Regions from separate parts of the Promicromonospora noduliphila genome, predicted to be linked through region 3. Evidence: riboswitches for the same ligand, from Rfam matches in the RefSeq annotation. Region 3 holds a riboswitch; each other region holds the start of a gene.
The links. A riboswitch is a leader RNA that binds a small molecule or an ion and turns the genes downstream of it on or off. The one in region 3 is predicted to bind S-adenosylmethionine.
Positions count from the first base shown of each region.

Region 1: it holds a riboswitch for S-adenosylmethionine, as region 3 does, so the genes downstream of both, metE (5-methyltetrahydropteroyltriglutamate--homocysteine S-methyltransferase) here and AC0QU1_RS01345 (aminotransferase class V-fold PLP-dependent enzyme) in region 3, are expected to answer to the same signal.
Region 2: it holds a riboswitch for S-adenosylmethionine, as region 3 does, so the genes downstream of both, AC0QU1_RS00315 (methylenetetrahydrofolate reductase) here and AC0QU1_RS01345 (aminotransferase class V-fold PLP-dependent enzyme) in region 3, are expected to answer to the same signal.

Region 1 covers NZ_CM167806.1:2,718,971-2,724,418, reverse strand. Annotated here, with positions in the region: gene AC0QU1_RS11915 (Cmx/CmrA family chloramphenicol efflux MFS transporter) at 166-1,323, shown strand; gene AC0QU1_RS11910 (LysR family transcriptional regulator) at 1,538-2,443, opposite strand; partial or broken gene AC0QU1_RS11905 (type 1 glutamine amidotransferase family protein) at 2,524-2,811, opposite strand; gene AC0QU1_RS11900 (hypothetical protein) at 2,787-2,912, opposite strand; SAM riboswitch class I at 3,252-3,354, shown strand; gene metE (5-methyltetrahydropteroyltriglutamate--homocysteine S-methyltransferase) at 3,363-5,448, shown strand, end outside.
Region 2 covers NZ_CM167806.1:70,764-76,211, reverse strand. Annotated here, with positions in the region: gene AC0QU1_RS00320 (golvesin C-terminal-like domain-containing protein) at 1-1,255, opposite strand, end outside; gene AC0QU1_RS00315 (methylenetetrahydrofolate reductase) at 1,361-2,305, opposite strand; SAM riboswitch class I at 2,310-2,425, opposite strand; gene AC0QU1_RS00310 (carbohydrate ABC transporter permease) at 2,507-3,430, opposite strand; gene AC0QU1_RS00305 (carbohydrate ABC transporter permease) at 3,430-4,305, opposite strand; gene AC0QU1_RS00300 (extracellular solute-binding protein) at 4,380-5,448, opposite strand, start outside.
Region 3 covers NZ_CM167806.1:321,103-326,550, reverse strand. Annotated here, with positions in the region: gene AC0QU1_RS01355 (amidase) at 1-1,209, shown strand, start outside; gene AC0QU1_RS01350 (hypothetical protein) at 1,313-1,909, shown strand; gene AC0QU1_RS01345 (aminotransferase class V-fold PLP-dependent enzyme) at 1,965-3,401, opposite strand; SAM riboswitch class IV at 3,432-3,546, opposite strand; gene AC0QU1_RS01340 (rhodanese-like domain-containing protein) at 3,803-4,306, shown strand; gene AC0QU1_RS01335 (O-succinylhomoserine sulfhydrylase) at 4,303-5,448, shown strand, end outside.

The DNA.
Region 1 (5,448 bases), 2.4 Mb from region 3:
GCCGGTACTCCGGTAGCCCGAGATGCCCCTGTAGAGACCCGGCGAGGCACGACCTCGTCCCCCGCTCCGCGAGCCCCGCTCCGCGAACGGGCGCCGTTCCGCGCATCCGAAGGGCCCGTAGTGCCGCCACGGCCTACCCGTTCCCTCTCCCCTTCGGAGTCGTTCATGCCTGTCCTGCTCTACGTGCTCGCTGTCGCGGTCTTCGCGCAAGGCACGTCGGAATTCGTCCTCGCCGGGCTCGTGCCCGGCATCTCCATCGGCCTCGGCGTCTCCCTCGCCCAGGCCGGCTCCCTGACCTCGGGCTTCGCCGTCGGCATGGTCGTCGGCGCACCCCTCACGGCGGCCCTCGGACGACGGCTGCCGCCCCGCTGGACCCTGTCCGCCTGCCTGCTGCTCTTCGTCGCGGCACACGTGGTCGGCGCGCTCACCGACCAGTTCGCCGTCCTGCTCGCCACGCGGTTCGTCGCGGCCCTGGCGAACGCCGGGTTCCTCGCCGTCGCGCTCTCCACGGTGCCGCTGATCGTCCCGGCCGCCCGGCAGGCCCGGGCGCTGGCCACGATCCTCGGCGGCACCACGCTCGCCCTGATCGCCGGCGTCCCCGCCGGGGCTCTCCTCGGCGACCTCTGGGGCTGGCGCTCGGCGCTGTGGGCGATCGGCGGGGTGTCGGCGGTCGCGCTGGTCGCCGTCGTCGGTCTGACGCCGGGGCGGCTGGGCCCTCGTCTGCCGCACCCCGCGGTGGACCTCCGCGCGGAGCTCGGCGCCCTCCGCTCCGCCGACCTGCGGCGCAGCCTCATGCTCGCCGTCCTGGTGAACGGCGCGACGTTCGGCGCGTTCACCTACCTGGCACCCCTCGTGACCGACGGCGCCGGGCTCACCTCGTCGCTGGTGCCGGTAGTTCTGGCGCTGTTCGGGCTGGGCGCCTTCGCCGGCGTCACGGCGGCGGGCCGCCTCGCGGACGCTCACTGGCGGCTCGTGCTCGGCGGCGGCACACCGGCGCTCCTGGCGGGCTGGCTCCTGTGGGCGGCGATCCCGACGGTCCCCCTGGTCGTGTGGTTGCTGGCCCCGGTACAGGGCGCGCTCTCGTTCGCCATCGGCGGCACGCTGATCGCTCGCAGCATGGCCTCCGCGCAGGCCGCGCCCACCATGGGCGGGGCGTTCTCGACCGTCGCGCTCAACCTCGGCGCCCTGATCGGCCCGGTCCTCGCCGGCGCCGCCATCGAACCGCTCGGAGTCACCGGCCCGCTGACGGTGAGCGCGGCCCTCGCGACCACCGCCGTCATCCTCTGGACGACGACGCGACGCGCTCCCCACCCGGCCGACTGACCGACTGGCCACGCCGAACCGCAACGACACGCCGAATCCGCCGGGTCAGATCGGCGTGTCGTTGCGGTTGGGCGGCCGGATGTGCGAGCAACTTGCGGCTCGGCGTCGGTCGTCGTCACCAACTTGCGGCTCGGCGTCCGCCATCGTCACCAACTTGCGGCTCGGCGCGCAGGCCTCAGGGCAACCGCCGGTTCGGCGCATCGCTGTACCCGCCCTAGAGACTCCCCCACTCGCGGGCGGCCTCCGTGAGCCGCGCGTGCACCGCGGCCAGGGCCGGGCTGTGCGGCACGCCGTGTCGTACCGCCAGGAACAGGGTGTTCAGCGGCGGCGCCTCGGGGTGGTGGAGCTGGACCACCTGGCCCGCCTCCAGCGCCGGGGCGACGACGTACCGGGGCAGGACGGAGACCCCGGCCCCTGCGATCACGGCGGCGAGGACCGCGCGGAGGTCCGGGACCACCAGCGACGCCGCGTTGGGCGGCCGGCGCCCGAACTCGCTGCGCCAGTAACGGCGAACGATCGGGAGCTCCTCCGCGTAGGCCACGATCGGCAGGTGCGACAGCGCGGCGACCGGGTCGGCCTCGAGCCGCACCGGGTCGACGGTGTGGGCCAGCGACGGCGGCCCCACGAGCAAGAACTCCTCGTCGACCAGCGGTGCGGCGGCCACGCCGTCCTGCCGGGGGCGTACCGAGGAGACGACGACGTCGAGGCGACCCGCCGTCAGTGCCGCCAGCAGCTCGTCGCCCAGCCCGAAGGCCGCCCGGACCTGGACACCCTGGGCGATCATCGGCGCCAGGAGCGGCAGCACCCGGAGGGTCATCAGCTCGGCGGCGCCGCCCACGTGGACGAGCCCGCCGACCGGACGGTCCTCGCTCCCGGCGCCGAGCGCCGCGCGGAGCCCGTCCACGTGGAGGCCGACCTGGGCGGCCAGCGCCGTCGCCCGTTCGGTGGGCTGCGCACCCCTGCTGGACCGCACGAACAGCGTGGTCCCGAGCTGTTCCTCGAGGCGGGCGAGCTGCCCGGTGACGGCGGGCTGGCTCACGCCGAGCCGGTCGGCCGCCGCGGACAGCGAGCCGGTGCGGTAGACCTCCAGGAACGTGGCCAGGAGATCAAGACTCGGCACCCGCGTCACCCTCCGTCACAGAGGCCGCCGACCGTCCTCGCCTGGGGCAAGGCTACCGACGGGGCCGCGGACGACGCCCGTCACCGTTCCGCGAGCGCCTTGAGCACCGCCTCGGCCGTGGCCACACTCGACTGGGGGTTCTGCCCGGTGATCAGGTTGCCGTCCCGGACGACGGTACTGCTCCAGGCAGGCCCGGTCTGCACGACGGCGCCCCGCTCGCGCAGCCGGGACTCGACCAGGAACGGCGCGCCGTCGCCCAGGCCGCCCTGGTGCTCCTCCTCGTCGGTGAACGCGGTGAGCGCACGCCCGGCGTAGGCGAACGCGCCGTCAGGTGCCTCGGCGCTCAGCAGTCCGGCGACGCCGTGGCACAGGCAGCGACCTCCTCGGCCCAGTAGCCGGTCGGCTGGGTGGTGCCGTCGGCCAGCCGCAGGCTCGCCGCGGAGGAGATGACCATGAGGATCTTCGACATGTGGTCCTGCCTTCTCGGGTTCGGGTTCTCCGGGTTCTCGGATGGGACTCCGTGGGAAACGCCAGGATCCATCACCGAACTCCGCCGCCAACACCGCCATCCATAACCATCCTGATGACCACCGACTTGACCATGTGGTTACTGCTGGTCCACGGCCCGTTGCCGCAGTAACTGCATGGTCAATTGCGTGGGCTTGCGGCGGGCTGGGCCTGCGGACGGCGGCCCGGTGTGCGCAGCGCGCTTGGCACACTATTTGGCCCGCAACGCCGGCAATCAGAGCGCCGTCTTGAAAAGTGGACGGTTTGCCGACCACATCCCGGGCATGCTTACGATCCAGGTCAATCATCCAGAGCGGTCGAGAGTCCTGGCTCCACGACACCGCAGCAACCTGCCTCGGAGCGCCAATTCCGAGGCAAGGTGCTAACGCCAGGTCCGATGGAGCTGATACGCATGGCAGTCGAGTCCCCACACCCGCACCTCCCCCGCGCCACGATCCTCGGCTACCCGCGCATCGGCCGGCGCCGCGAGCTCAAGCGCGCCGTCGAGGCCTTCTGGGCCGGACGCACCACCGCCGACGAGCTGGAGGCGATCGCCCGCGACCTCCGGCTCACCACGGCCCGCCACCTCGTCGGCCTCGGCCTGGACGCCGGGTCCGCCGTCGTCCCCGGCTCGTTCTCGTTCTACGACCAGGTGCTCGACGCCGTCGCCCTGCTCGGCGCGGTCCCCGAGCGGTTCGAGGATCTGGTGCAGGCCGGGACGGGCTCGGCCCCCTCCGCCGGCCCGGCAGTCCCCGCCGACCGCTCGCCGCTCTCCCTCGCGGCCTACTTCACGCTCGCCCGCGGCGAGGGCGACAAGCCCCCGCTCGAGATGACCAAGTGGTTCGACACCAACTACCACTACCTCGTCCCGGAGATCGGGCCGAACACCCCGCTCGGGTTCGTCGACGACCGCGCCGTGCGCGAGTTCACCGAGCTGGCCCGCCCCGCGGACGGCGGCCAGGCCGTCGTGACCCGGCCCGTACTCGTCGGCCCGGTGACGTTCCTGCTGCTCAGCAAGGCGGCCGCCGGCTGCCCCGAGGGCTTCCGCCCGCTGGACCGGCTGGACGACGTCGTCGCGGCGTACGCCGACCTGCTGCGCGCCCTGGCCGCCGCGGGAGCGCCCTGGGTGCAGCTCGACGAGCCCGCCCTGGTCACCGACCTGCTCGGCGTCCCGTTCCCCGAGGTGGCCGACGCCGTCCGCCGCGCCTACGCACGCCTCGCGACCGACCTCTCCCCCGCTCCCGGCCCGAACGGCGTCGCCGAGCGGCCCGCGATCCTCGTCACCGCACCGTACGGCGACCTACGCAGCAAGGCCGACGGCGAAACGGGCGACGGCCTGCGCGGCGAGGCCGGAGACGGGCTCGCCCTGCTGGCCGGCACCGACGTCGAGGCGATAGCGATCGACCTCGTCCGCGGCGCAGTGCCGACCGGGCCCGTGCCCGGCCTGGAGACCAAGACGCTGGTCGCGGGCGTGATCGACGGGCACAACATCTGGCGCGCCGACCTCGACGCGCGACTGACCACCCTGGAGGGCCTGACGGCGGCGGGCACCGGAGTCGGCGCCGCGGCCGTCGCCGTCGGCACCTCGACGTCGCTGCTGCACGTGCCGCACGACGTCGGCGACGAGCCGCGCCTCGACGCCGGCCTGAAGTCGTGGCTCGCGTTCGCGGACCAGAAGGTGGCCGAGGTCGTGACGCTCGCGACCGGCCTGGCCGAGGGGCGGGCGGCCGTGGCCGACCGGCTCGCGGCGTCGACCGCGGCGGTCCGGTCGCGCGCCGAGGCGCCCGGCGTCGTCGTGCCGGGAGTCCGCGCGCGGACCGCGGCGCTCACCGCGGCCGATGTCGAACGCGCGCCCTACGCGGAGCGGGCCGCCGCCCAGCAGGCGCGGCTCGGCCTGCCGCCGCTGCCGACCACGACCATCGGCTCGTTCCCGCAGACGGCCGCGATCCGGAGCACGCGCGCCGCCTGGGTGCGCGGCGACCTGTCCGACGCCGACTACACGGCGGCGATGCGCGCCGAGATCGCGAGCACCGTCGCGCTCCAGGAGGAGCTGGGCCTGGACGTGCTGGTGCACGGCGAGCCCGAGCGCAACGACATGGTGCAGTACTTCGCCGAGCAGCTCGACGGCTTCGCGACCACCGTGCACGGCTGGGTGCAGTCGTACGGCTCACGCTGCGTGCGGCCGCCGATCCTGTGGGGCGACGTGTCGCGTCCCGCGCCCCTGACGGTGGACTGGACGGCCTACGCCGCGTCGCTCACCGACAAGCCGGTCAAGGGCATGCTCACCGGGCCGGTCACGATCCTGGCCTGGTCGTTCGTGCGCGACGACCTGCCGCTGGGCGACACCGCCGACCAGGTCGCCCTCGCCCTGCGCGACGAGGTGACGGACCTGGAGGCGGCGGGGATCGGCGTCGTGCAGGTGGACGAGCCGGCGCTGCGCGAGCTGCTGCCGCTGCGGCGATCGGCGCACCCGGCCTACCTGGACTGGTCGGTGCGCT
Region 2 (5,448 bases), 250 kb from region 3:
TCCGAATTGCGTCCGCCACCACGTACGCCGTGCCCTGGGTCCAGCGGCTGACCGCCACGACGGTGCGGGTGCCCGCCGTCATGGCGTAGGTGCCGAGCGAGAGCCAGGCGCCCCCGGCCGACGACTGGTCCACGCGGATCGTCGACGAGCCGGTCCCCGTGTAGACGATGAACGGCGTCGACGTGTTGTAGCCCGCGATCCCCGGGAACCACGCCTCGACGCGGTACGAGCCGTTGGACGGGATGGTCGCCGAGTACGTGGCCAGGTCGCTGACCTCGGCCGGCGTCGCGTAACGGTAGTTGGACCCGTACCGCTCGGCCGAGTACGACGACGTCAGCCAGGCCGAGCCGGCGGCGAAGCCGGAAGACGTGTTGTCGACGATGACGGACCAGCTCGTGCCCGCCAGGGCGGCCGCGACCTCGGACCGGAGCTGCGGCAGCATCGAGTACAGGACGTCGCCGGGACAGGCCGTCGCCGTGTAGTCCCGGTGCCCGTAGATCTGCGTGGGCGCGATCCCGTACTGGTCGCAGATGTACGCGCACAGCTCCACCAGCCGGCTCCAGAGCTGGGCCGGCGGCGTCGCGCTCGTGTAGGTGCCCTGGTTCTCGATGCCGATGGCCTGGCTGTTCTGCCCGGGCGCGTGCGCGCCCACCACCATGCCGCTGCCGTTCTGCAGCCGGGACAGCGAGCCGTGCCTGCCCTCCATCACGTAGCCGCCGCGGCTCACGGTGAGGTGCTGGCCGGTGTCCACCCAGCCGTTGGCGAAGTGCCACTGCTGGATGTCGCGGGCGATCTGGTACCCGGCGGCCTGTGAGTAGTCCGTGACGTTCGCCGACGCCGTGTGGTGGATCAGGATCTTGTTCGGGTTGGTCGAGACGCTGTCGATGGTGCCGCGCGGGGCCTGCGCGCCCCAGGTGGCGCAGCTCGCGATGGTCGGCGCGGCGACCTCGACACCGGCGAGCGCGCCCGGCGGCGCGTCGGCGGGCGCCTCGGGATCGGGGGCAAGGGACGGCGGCGCGTCCCCGGCGCGCGCCGGAGCGCCGGCCCCGGCGACAGCAGGCGACGCGACGGCGGGCGAGGCGACGGCGGGGGCCGCGATCGTCGCGCCCGCGGCACCGATGCCGAGGACGACGGCGCCGCGCAACAGGTCGCGCCGGCCGAGCTGGGCGCCTTCGCCGAAGGCCGGGCGGTCAGGGTCGAGATCCTTGGGGCCGAGATCGAACGACTGGTCGTGAGAGTGGTCGTGAGTGTGCACGGTTGAACCTCCACGAAACGGGTCACGCCGGGACGCGCCAAGTCTCGTGGCGGGCCAGACGTGCGACAAGCAGCCCGCATGGGGACAACTCCCCATGCGCGAGCACTACGCCGCCGCACGCCCCGTGAGGCCCACCCGCTCCAGGAGGTCGAGCGCCGGACGGTGCTTGTTGAACGTGTAGACGTGCACGCCGGGGGCACCGGCGTCGAGCACCTCGCGCGCGAGCACCGCCGAGTACTCGATGCCGTGCGCGTGCTGCGCCTCCGGGTCCACGGCGCCGTCGGGCGCGGTGAGCCGGTCGAGGTCTCGCAGGAGCTCGGCGGGTGCCGCCACGCCCGTGAGCTCCTCGACGCGGCGCAGCCTGCGCGCCTCGGTGGTGGGCAGCACCCCGGCCAGGATCGGGATGGTCACGCCGGCGGCGCGGGCCGCCTCGACGAACCCGGTGTAGGACTCCGCCCGGTAGAAGAACTGCGTGATCGCGAAGCTCGCGCCCGCCTCCTGCTTCTCCAGCAGCCGCTGTACCTCCTGCTCGCGCGTCGTACGCGCCCCGGGGTTGCCGTCGGGGAACGTCGCGACGGCGATGGCCAGCGGCCGGGCGGCCGACCGCAGCGCGGTGCTCGCGTCCGCCGCGCACCGGCGCTCGTCCACCTGCCGCAGCAGCCGGACCAGGTCCACGCTGGACTGCACCCCGTCCGACGGCGGGCTCCAGTCCGGCTCGTCGCGTGGCGGGTCACCCCGCAGGGCGAGGAAGGACCGCACGCCGGCCTCGAGGAACTCGTCGATCACCTCGGACACGTCCTCCCGGGACGCCCCCACGCAGGTCAGGTGGGCCACCGGCAGCACGGGCGTGCCCCGCAGCAGCGTGGCGAGCACCTCCCGCGACGTCGCCCGGTCGCCCCCTGCAGCGCCGTAGGTCACCGACACGAAGTCCGGGTGGGCGGCCACGAGCCGCTGCGCCGTCTCCCAGAAGTTGGGCGCGACGTCGGGCCGACGCGGCGGCATCAGCTCGAACGACACTGTGGGGCGATGCGGGTGTGGCTCGGCGACCATGGCTGCTCCATCGAACCTGGCGTGAGCACCTTACGTCCTCACGCCACGGCCACGGGGCAGGAAGTCGGCAGGTTGCTGCGGTGTCAGGGAGCCAGGACTCTCGACCGCTCTGGATGGGATCGCCACCATGCTAAGTGATTGTCCAGCACTGGGACAGATTCCGTCCGACCTCCGAGACGCCCCGGTCCAACCCTCGCCGCGCTACTTCACCGACCCCGCCACGAGGCCGCCCACCAGCCGCTTCTCGATGATCATGAACAGGATCACCACGGGCACGATCGCCACCACGGACACCCCGAACACGTAGTGCCACGACGTCTCGTACTGGCCCACGAACTTGGTGAGCGCCACGGACAGCGGCTGGTTGCCCGCCGTCGTCAGCAGCACGAGCGAGGCCGCGAACTCGTTCCAGGACGCGACGAACGTGAACACGATCGCCGTCACGATCCCTGGCCACACGAGCGGCAGGTTGATCCTGGTCAGCACGGTCAGGGTGCCCGCGCCGTCGAGCTGCGCCGCCTCGTCCACCTCCTTCGGGATGCCCGCGAAGAAGCTGTGCATGATCCAGACCGCGAACGACAGGTTGAACGCCGCGTTCACCAGGATCATCGCGGCCCACGTGTCGAGGATCCCGATGGCGATGAACTCGCGGAACAGGCCAGAGGTCAGCACCGCCGGCTGCACCATCTGGGTCACGATCACGAGGAACAGGAAGAGGAGCCGCCCGCGGAACCGGAACCGCGCGGTGTAGTAGGCGGCGGGCAGAGCGACGGCGAGCACGAGCAGCGTCGCGCACACCGAGATCACCAGGGTGGAGATCAGGTTCTGCAGCAGCGGCGTCTCGGGCGTCGACCACATCGTGACGTAGTTCTCCCAGTGCCACTCCGTGGGGAAGTAGGTGGGATCGACCGACCTGATCTCTGCCTTCGTCTTCACCGAGCCGAAGAACATGATCACGTACGGCAGCAGGAACACCACCAGCACCACGAGCCCCGCGAGCAGGCGCAGCAGCAGGGAGCCGAGAGGCACCTGGTCGGTCGTGTACTTCCGCACCCGCCGCCGGTCGTCCGACGGCGGACGGGTCGCCTCGCGCGGCGTCGTCGCCGAGTCGGTGATCGCGGTCATCAGACCTCCTCCAGGGGGCGGACGACCCGCACGTAGACGGCGACGATCCCGATGACCACCAGGAACGCGATGACCGACAGCGCGCTCGCCAGGTCGATCTGCCGCTGGTTCTGCATGTACTTGAAGATCATGGTCATGACGGTGTCGGCGTCGTACCCGGGGATGGAGCCCGTCATGACCCGCAGGATCGGCAGCGAGTTGAACACGTTGATGATGTTGATCAGCACCGCCACCGACACCGCGCCCCTCAGCTGCGGCAGCACCACGCTGAAGTAGGTCCGCAGGCCTCCGGCGCCGTCGATGCGCGCGGCCTCGACGGTCTCGCCGGGGACGGTCTGTAGGCCGGCCAGGATCGTGTACGTGGTGAACGGCAGCGACACGAACACGGCCACCACGATGGCCCACGCGAACGCGGTCTCCGGGTGCCTGGTCCAGCCGTAGCCCTCCGGCGTGTCGATCAGGCCGACGTCCACGAGGAACGAGTTGATGATGCCGAAGTAGGGCTCCAGGCCGTAGTGCACCACCAGCGTCGTCATGACCACGCTGGAGGCCCACGGCACGATGACGGCCATCCGCACCAGGCGGCGGCCGGGGAACGCCTTGTTCAGCAGCGCCGCGAGCGCGAGCGACCCGATGAGGGTGCAGCCCACCACGACGACCACCCACACGACCGTGCGCCCGAGGATCGGCCAGAAGTACTGGAAGCCGACCACCGTCGCGAAGTTCGCGAGGCCGACGCCTCCGTCGTCCACGCCGCTCTGGCTGATGTCGCGTGTCGAGTTCCAGAACATCACGCCCACCGGGAACAGGACCACGGCCGCGATGAGCGCGACCGCGGGCCCGATCCACGGCAGGGCCTTCAACAGGTCCTTCACCGGTTTCCCCGTGCTTTCGGTTCAGCGTTGTGTGTGGTCAGTCGTGTCCGGCCGACGGCGGACGGCGCCCGGCGTCAGCCCGCGTCGACCTGGGCCTGGATGTCGGCCAGGACGTCCTGGGCCGGCTTGTCCCCGTCCAGCTCGCCGAACTGGGCCTTGAACGCGGAGTCCGTGGCGGCCCAGTCGGGGTTGGTGGTCGGGTAGAACTGCGCGTCCGGCAGCACCTCGAGGAACGGCGCGAGCGCCTCCTCGTCGGCCAGCTCCTCCGAGCCGGACAGGGTGGTGGGCAGGAAGCCCTCGGCCTGCACCCACGGGACGTAGACGTCGGCGGAGTAGAAGTAGTCGAAGAAGGCGGTGATGGCCTCCTGCTTGTCGCCGTCGTTCTGGAACGCCATGAGGTGGTCGGCGACGCCCAGCGTGAACGGGCTGCCGTCCTCCGTGGGGATCGGGTGGATCGAGTACTCCAGGTCGGGGTTGTCGGTCTCGATCTGGCCGACGCTCGGCGGCAGGCCCACCTGCATGCCGATCTTGCCCTGGACGAAGATGTCGAACAGCGGGCTGCGGTCGGTCGCACCGGCGTCGGCCTGCGTGGCGCCCTCCTCGATCATCGTCTTGATGAACTCGGCGCCCGCGAGGTTCTCCGGGGTGTCGATGGTGATGGCGTCGGCGTCACCGAAGGTGCCGCCACCGCCCCACAGCCAGACGGCGGCCTCTGCCTGCGCCTCCTCGGAGCCGAGCGGCATGCCGTAGCCGGCCACGCCGCCGCCGAGCTCCGAGACCTGCTTGGCCGACTCGAGCAGTTCGTCCCAGGTGGTCGGCACCTCGGCGTCGGCCTCCTCCAGGAGGGCGTCGTTGACGAACAGCGCGCGGGCCGACGCGATGAACGGCAGGCCGTACGTAGTACCGCCGACCTGGGCGTTCTCCAGGAACGTCGGCTGGAAGTCGGCGTAGGTCTCGTCCGAGGTGACGTCCTCGACCGGGTACAGCAGCTCGTCCTCGGCGAAGCCGGCGAAGGGGCCGCCGTTGTAGATGTCCGGGGCCTCGCCGCCCTGGATCTTGGTGGCGATGACGGACTCGAGGTTGTCCCACGACTCGACCTGCAGGTTCACGGTGATGTCCGGGTGCTCCTCCTCGAACCCGGCG
Region 3 (5,448 bases):
GAGAGCGACGAGATCGTCCGGGTGCTCGATGCCGCCGGCATCGTCAGCCTCGGCAAGACCACGGCGCCAGAGCTCGGCTTCCCCGCCTACACCGAGCCCGTGGGCGCCCCGCCCGCGCGGACGCCGTGGGACCTGACGCGCGGCGCGGGCGGGTCCAGCGGCGGGGCGGCCGCCGCAGTCGCGGCAGGCATGCTGCCGTTCGCCCCCGGGTCCGACGGCGGCGGCTCGATCCGCATCCCCGCCGCCGCCTGCGGCGTCGTGGGACTCAAGCCGACGCGCGGGCTGCTGCCCGCAGGCAGCGGCGTCGACTCGCTGGGCGGGCTGGTGGTGAACGGGCCGATCGCGCGCACGGTCGCCGATGCGGCCCTCCTGCTCGAGGCGATGCTGCCGAGGCGCGCCGGGGGCGGCGTCGCGCACCCGTACACGCTCCGCGCGCCGTCGTACGCGGCGGGGGCGTACCTCGCGGCGGCGCAGCGCGCCGCTCTGCCCGCCCCGGAGTCGGGGACGGCGGACGGCGTCCCCGACTTCGGGGCGAGGACGGCGGACGGCGTCGCGCGGATCGGCGTGACCACCTCGTCGGCGTGGGACGGGTTCTACGACATCACCGTCTCGCCGGAGGCGCGGGCCGGGCTCGACGCCGGTGCGCGGGCGCTGGCCGGGCTCGGCCACGAGATCGACGAGATGTCGCTGGCCAAGGCGCCCGAGTACGCACCGGCGTTCCGGGCCCTGTGGATGGGCGGCGCGTCGGCCGTGCCGATCGACGACCCCGAGACGCTCGCCAAGCTGGAGCCCCTGACCCAGTGGCTGATCCGGTCGGGCCGCGAGGTGCCGGCGCGCCGGCTGGCCGAGGCCGTGCGCACGCTCACCGACTTCGAGCGGTCCTTGGTCGCGCAGGTCAGCGCGTACGACGCCGTCATGACGCCAGCCCTCGCGCTCACGCCGCGGCCCATCGGGTGGTACGACGCGGAGGACCCGGAGCGGAACTTCGAGCAGCAGTGTCAGTACACGCCGTTCACGTCGATGCTCAACGTCGCAGGGCTGCCCGCGATCACCGTGCCCATCCACTGGACCGCGCCTACCCCCGAGGCGCCCGCCGGGCTGCCGATGGGGGTACAGCTCATCGGCCGGCCGGGCGGTGAGCTGACGCTGCTGGCGCTGGCCGCGCAGCTCGAGGCGGCGCTGCCTCGCCCGCGGGCGTTCCCCCTCTGAAAACCCACCTTCGGTTCTGCCCGAAAGGGGTTCCGCTCGTTCCAGCGCCGGTGGTTGCATACCCCTTGGGGGTATACCGACGCGGTACGAGAGGACTGGAACGATGACCGAGACATTCGAGACGGCCGCCCCCGCACGGCCGAGCCGCTGGACCGGGACCTGGCCCACGAACGCCGCGTGGATAGTGCTCGGGGCGGTCACGGGCTTCGGCCTGCTGGTCAGCGGGACGGCGCTTGCCGGCGGCGCCTGGCAGGACGCCGCCGCCGAGGACCCGACCACCGCCGTCGGCGTCGCAGCGCTGTGCTACCTGGCCGCGGCGGTGACCGGGGTTCGCTGGGCGGGCTGGCTGGCCGTGGTCCCGGCGTCGGCGATCCCCGTCGTGTCCGAGCTGACCGGCTCGCCGCGCTGGATCACGTTCGCGCTGGTGGGCGTGGTTCTGGCCGGGATAGGCCTGGCGCTGCGGCGTCGCGCCACGTGGCCGCAGACCGCCGCCATGGTCGGCTACTTCGGGGTGGCGGCCGTCGCGCTGTACCTGGAGCCGCGTCTGGGGCTCGCCCTCGCGGGACTCACCCTGGCCGCGCACGCCGGCTGGGACCTGGTGCACTACCGGCGCGACATCGTGGTCAACCGCTCGCTGGCGCTGTGGTGCATCGGGCTCGACGTGACCATGGGCGGCCTCTGCGTGGCGCTCGCTCTGTGACGGCACACCGGTCAGGCGTACGGGTCGCTCAGGTGACCGGTACGCCCGGCCAGTGCTACGACTCGTCGGGAAGGCAGCCGAAGTCCTCGTCGAAGCCGAGGGCGGCCGTCGCCAGGAGGCCCGCGAGGCCGGAACCCTCCGGGACGGGGCGCGGGTCGTCGGTCACCACCCAGAGCCCGTCGACGACGTCGTACCCGGCGCTCGGACCCTCCGCCACGAGGCGGCCGACCGCCGCGATCAGGCGCTCGACCTCCTCGCCCGCGGTGCCGACGCCGACCGACGCGCGCACCGCCCCCGCATCGAACCCGAGGCGGCCGAGCAGCGGGTGCGCGCAGAACCGGCCGTCCCGCACGCCGATGCCGTGCTCGGCGGACAGGTAGGCGGCGACGAGGCCGGGGTCGTAGCCCGCCACGGTGAAGGTGACGACGCCGACGGGGTCGACGGCGTCGGCCCAGACCCGCACGACCTCGACGCGGTCGATCGCCTCCAGCCCCGCGACGAGCCGGCGGCGCAGCGCGCTCTCGTGGGCCACGACGTCGGCCGGGTCGAGCGCGGCCAGCTCCTCGCACGCCGCCGCGAGCGCCACGGCGCCGATCACGTTGGGCGAGCCGGCCTCGTGACGGGCAGGGCCCTCGTGCCAGTCGGTGCCGGCGACCCGCACGCGCCGGACGGCGCCGCCGCCCGCGAGGTACGGCGTGCCCGCGTCGAGCCAGTCGCGGCGGCCCACCAGGACGCCCGCGCCGAACGGGGCGTAGGTCTTGTGCCCGGAGAAGGCGAGGTAGTCGACGCCGGTGGACTCCAGGGAGATGCGGCGGTGCGGCACGAGCTGGGCGCCGTCGAGCGCCACGCGCGCCCCCAGCTCGTGGGCGACGGCGACGATGTCCTCGACGGGCAGCGACTCGCCCGTCACGTTGGAGGCGCCGGTGAGGGCGAGGAGGGCGAACGGCCGGCCGGCAGCGGCGGCGTCGACCAGCTCCTCGCGGATCTGGGCGAGGGTCTCGGCCACGGTGCGGCCGCCGGTCAGCACGGTCGCTTCGGTGTCCCGCTGCCAGGGCAGCAGGTTGGCGTGGTGCTCGACGTCGAGCACCAGCACGCGGCCGGGTGCCCCGTCGGCCTGCGCCGGGATGCAGCCGGCGAGGAGGTTGAGGGAGTCGGTGGTGTTGCGCGTGATGATCGTCAGGTCGTCCTCGCGCGCACCGACGAACGTGCCGATGGTGCGGCGAGCCGTCTCGTAGAGCGCCGTGCTCACCTGGGAGAGGTATCCCGCGCCGCGGTGCACGCTCGCGTACAGGGGGAGCACCTCGGCCACGCGGTCGGCCACCGCCTGCAGCGCGGGGGCGGACGCCGCGACGTCCAGGTTCGCGTACGAGACCTGCGTGCCGTCGACGAGCGGGACGGCCGTCGCACCACCGACGACGGGGCGCAGCGGGGCGACGTCGGTGACCGGTGCGTCCGGGAGAGCCGAGTCACGGGTGAGAGTGGGTGCAGACATGGCGTCCTCCAGCACAGTCCTGGGGGAGGTCCCCCGCGCTTGCCGCACGCGGTCTGCGTGCGGCCAGGTCGTCACCCGGGGCACCCCACCGCGGAGGGAGGGTTGCCGGCCAGCGAGCCGGGGCTTGGCGCTGGCGCTCATGACCTGGAGTCATCCTGTGGTGCTGGCCAACGCGCGTCAACGGGCGTCTCAGATGCTGGTCCCACGATCCGGTCATGCCTCGACCGAGCCCGTTCGTATGTCGAGACGCTGTTCCACCCACCGGACACGTGTCGTAGGCTGGCAGGCGACCATCCCGAGCGGCCGAGTGACGTGGCACGACGACGCCGCAGCAACCCAGCGCCCCGCCCCGCGGCGAGGGCGGACGAGGGTGCTACCGCCACGACCGATGGAGGACCACCATGAGCGATCCCGCGCACCCCGACGCCCACCCCGCCGACGGTTACGCCGGCGACATCACGCCCCAGCAGGCATGGGACCTGCTCGCCGCCGACCCGGAGGCCACCCTGGTGGACGTCCGCACAGAGGGCGAGTGGCGCACGATCGGCGTCCCCGACACGGCGTCGCTCGACAAGCGGCCCGTGTTCAGCGAGTGGGTGCACGCGGGCGGCCGCCCCAACACCGAGTTCCTCGCGGAGCTCAAGGCGGCCGGCGTCACGGGCGGCCCCGTCGTGTTCCTCTGCCGGTCCGGCCAGCGCTCGATCGGCGCGGCCCGGCTCGCCACGGCGTCGGGCATCACGCCGTCGTACAACGTGCTGGAGGGTTTCGAGGGTGCTCCGGGGGCCGACGGCGTCCGCGACCAGCAGGGCTGGAAGGTCGCGGGCCTGCCGTGGTCGCCGGACGGGGCGGCAGCGGTGGCGGAGACGCCCGCGTCGGAGACGCCCGCATCGGAGACCGGCCGGTGACCGTCACCGGGGCCTTCCCGCCCGACGCCAACCCGGGCGGGTCCGGCCGCAAGCCGCTCCCGGACGGCGTCCGGCCGGCGACGCTCGCCGTGCGCGGCGGGCACCAGCGCACCGAGTTCCAGGAGACGAGCGAGGCGCTGTTCCTCACCCAGGGCTACGTCTACGACTCGGCGGCCGACGCCGAGGCCGCGTTCAAGGGCGACCTCGACCGGTTCGTCTACTCGCGCTACGGCAACCCGACGGTGCACACCTTCGAGGAGCGGCTGCGCCTGCTGGAGGGCGCGGAGGCCTGCTACGCGACTGCTACCGGGATGTCGGCGGTGTTCACCGCGCTGGCCGCGCTGGTGAAGTCGGGGTCGCGGATCGTGGCGGCTCGGGCCCTGTTCGGGTCGACCGTCGTGATCTTCGAGGAGATCCTCGCCAAGTGGGGCGTGCGCACCGACTACGTGGACGGGCACGTGCTGTCCCAGTGGGAGGAGGCCCTGGCGACGCCGGCGGACGTCGTGTTCTTCGAGACGCCGTCCAACCCGATGCAGGACATCGTGGACGTGCGCGCCGTCGTCGGCCTGGCGCATGCCGCAGGGGCGACCGTGGTGCTCGACAACGTGTTCGCGACCCCGCTGCTGCAGCGGCCGCTGGAGCTGGGCGCGGACGTCGTCGTCTACTCGGCGACCAAGCACATCGACGGGCAGGGGCGGGTGCTGGGCGGCGCGATCCTCGGCTCGACCGAGTACGTGACCGGGCCCGTGCAGACGCTCATCCGCAACACCGGGCCGTCGCTGTCGCCGTTCAACGCGTGGACCCTGCTCAAGGGGCTGGAGACGCTGCCTGTGCGCGTGGCGGCGCAGGGCGCCGGCGCGCTCACCGTGGCGCACGCCCTGGAGGAGCTGCCCGGCGTGGGCGCCGTGCGGTACCCGTTCCTCGACTCCCACCCGCAGGCCGACCTGGCGCGGGCGCAGATGAGCGGCGGCGGGACCGTGGTGACCTTCGACCTGGCGGTTCCCGAGGACACCGACGCCGAGACCGCGAAGAAGCGCACGTTCGCGTTCCTCGACGCGCTCCGGGTGATCGATATCTCGAACAACCTCGGAGACGCGAAGTCCCTGATCACGCACCCCGCGACGACGACGCACCGCAAGCTC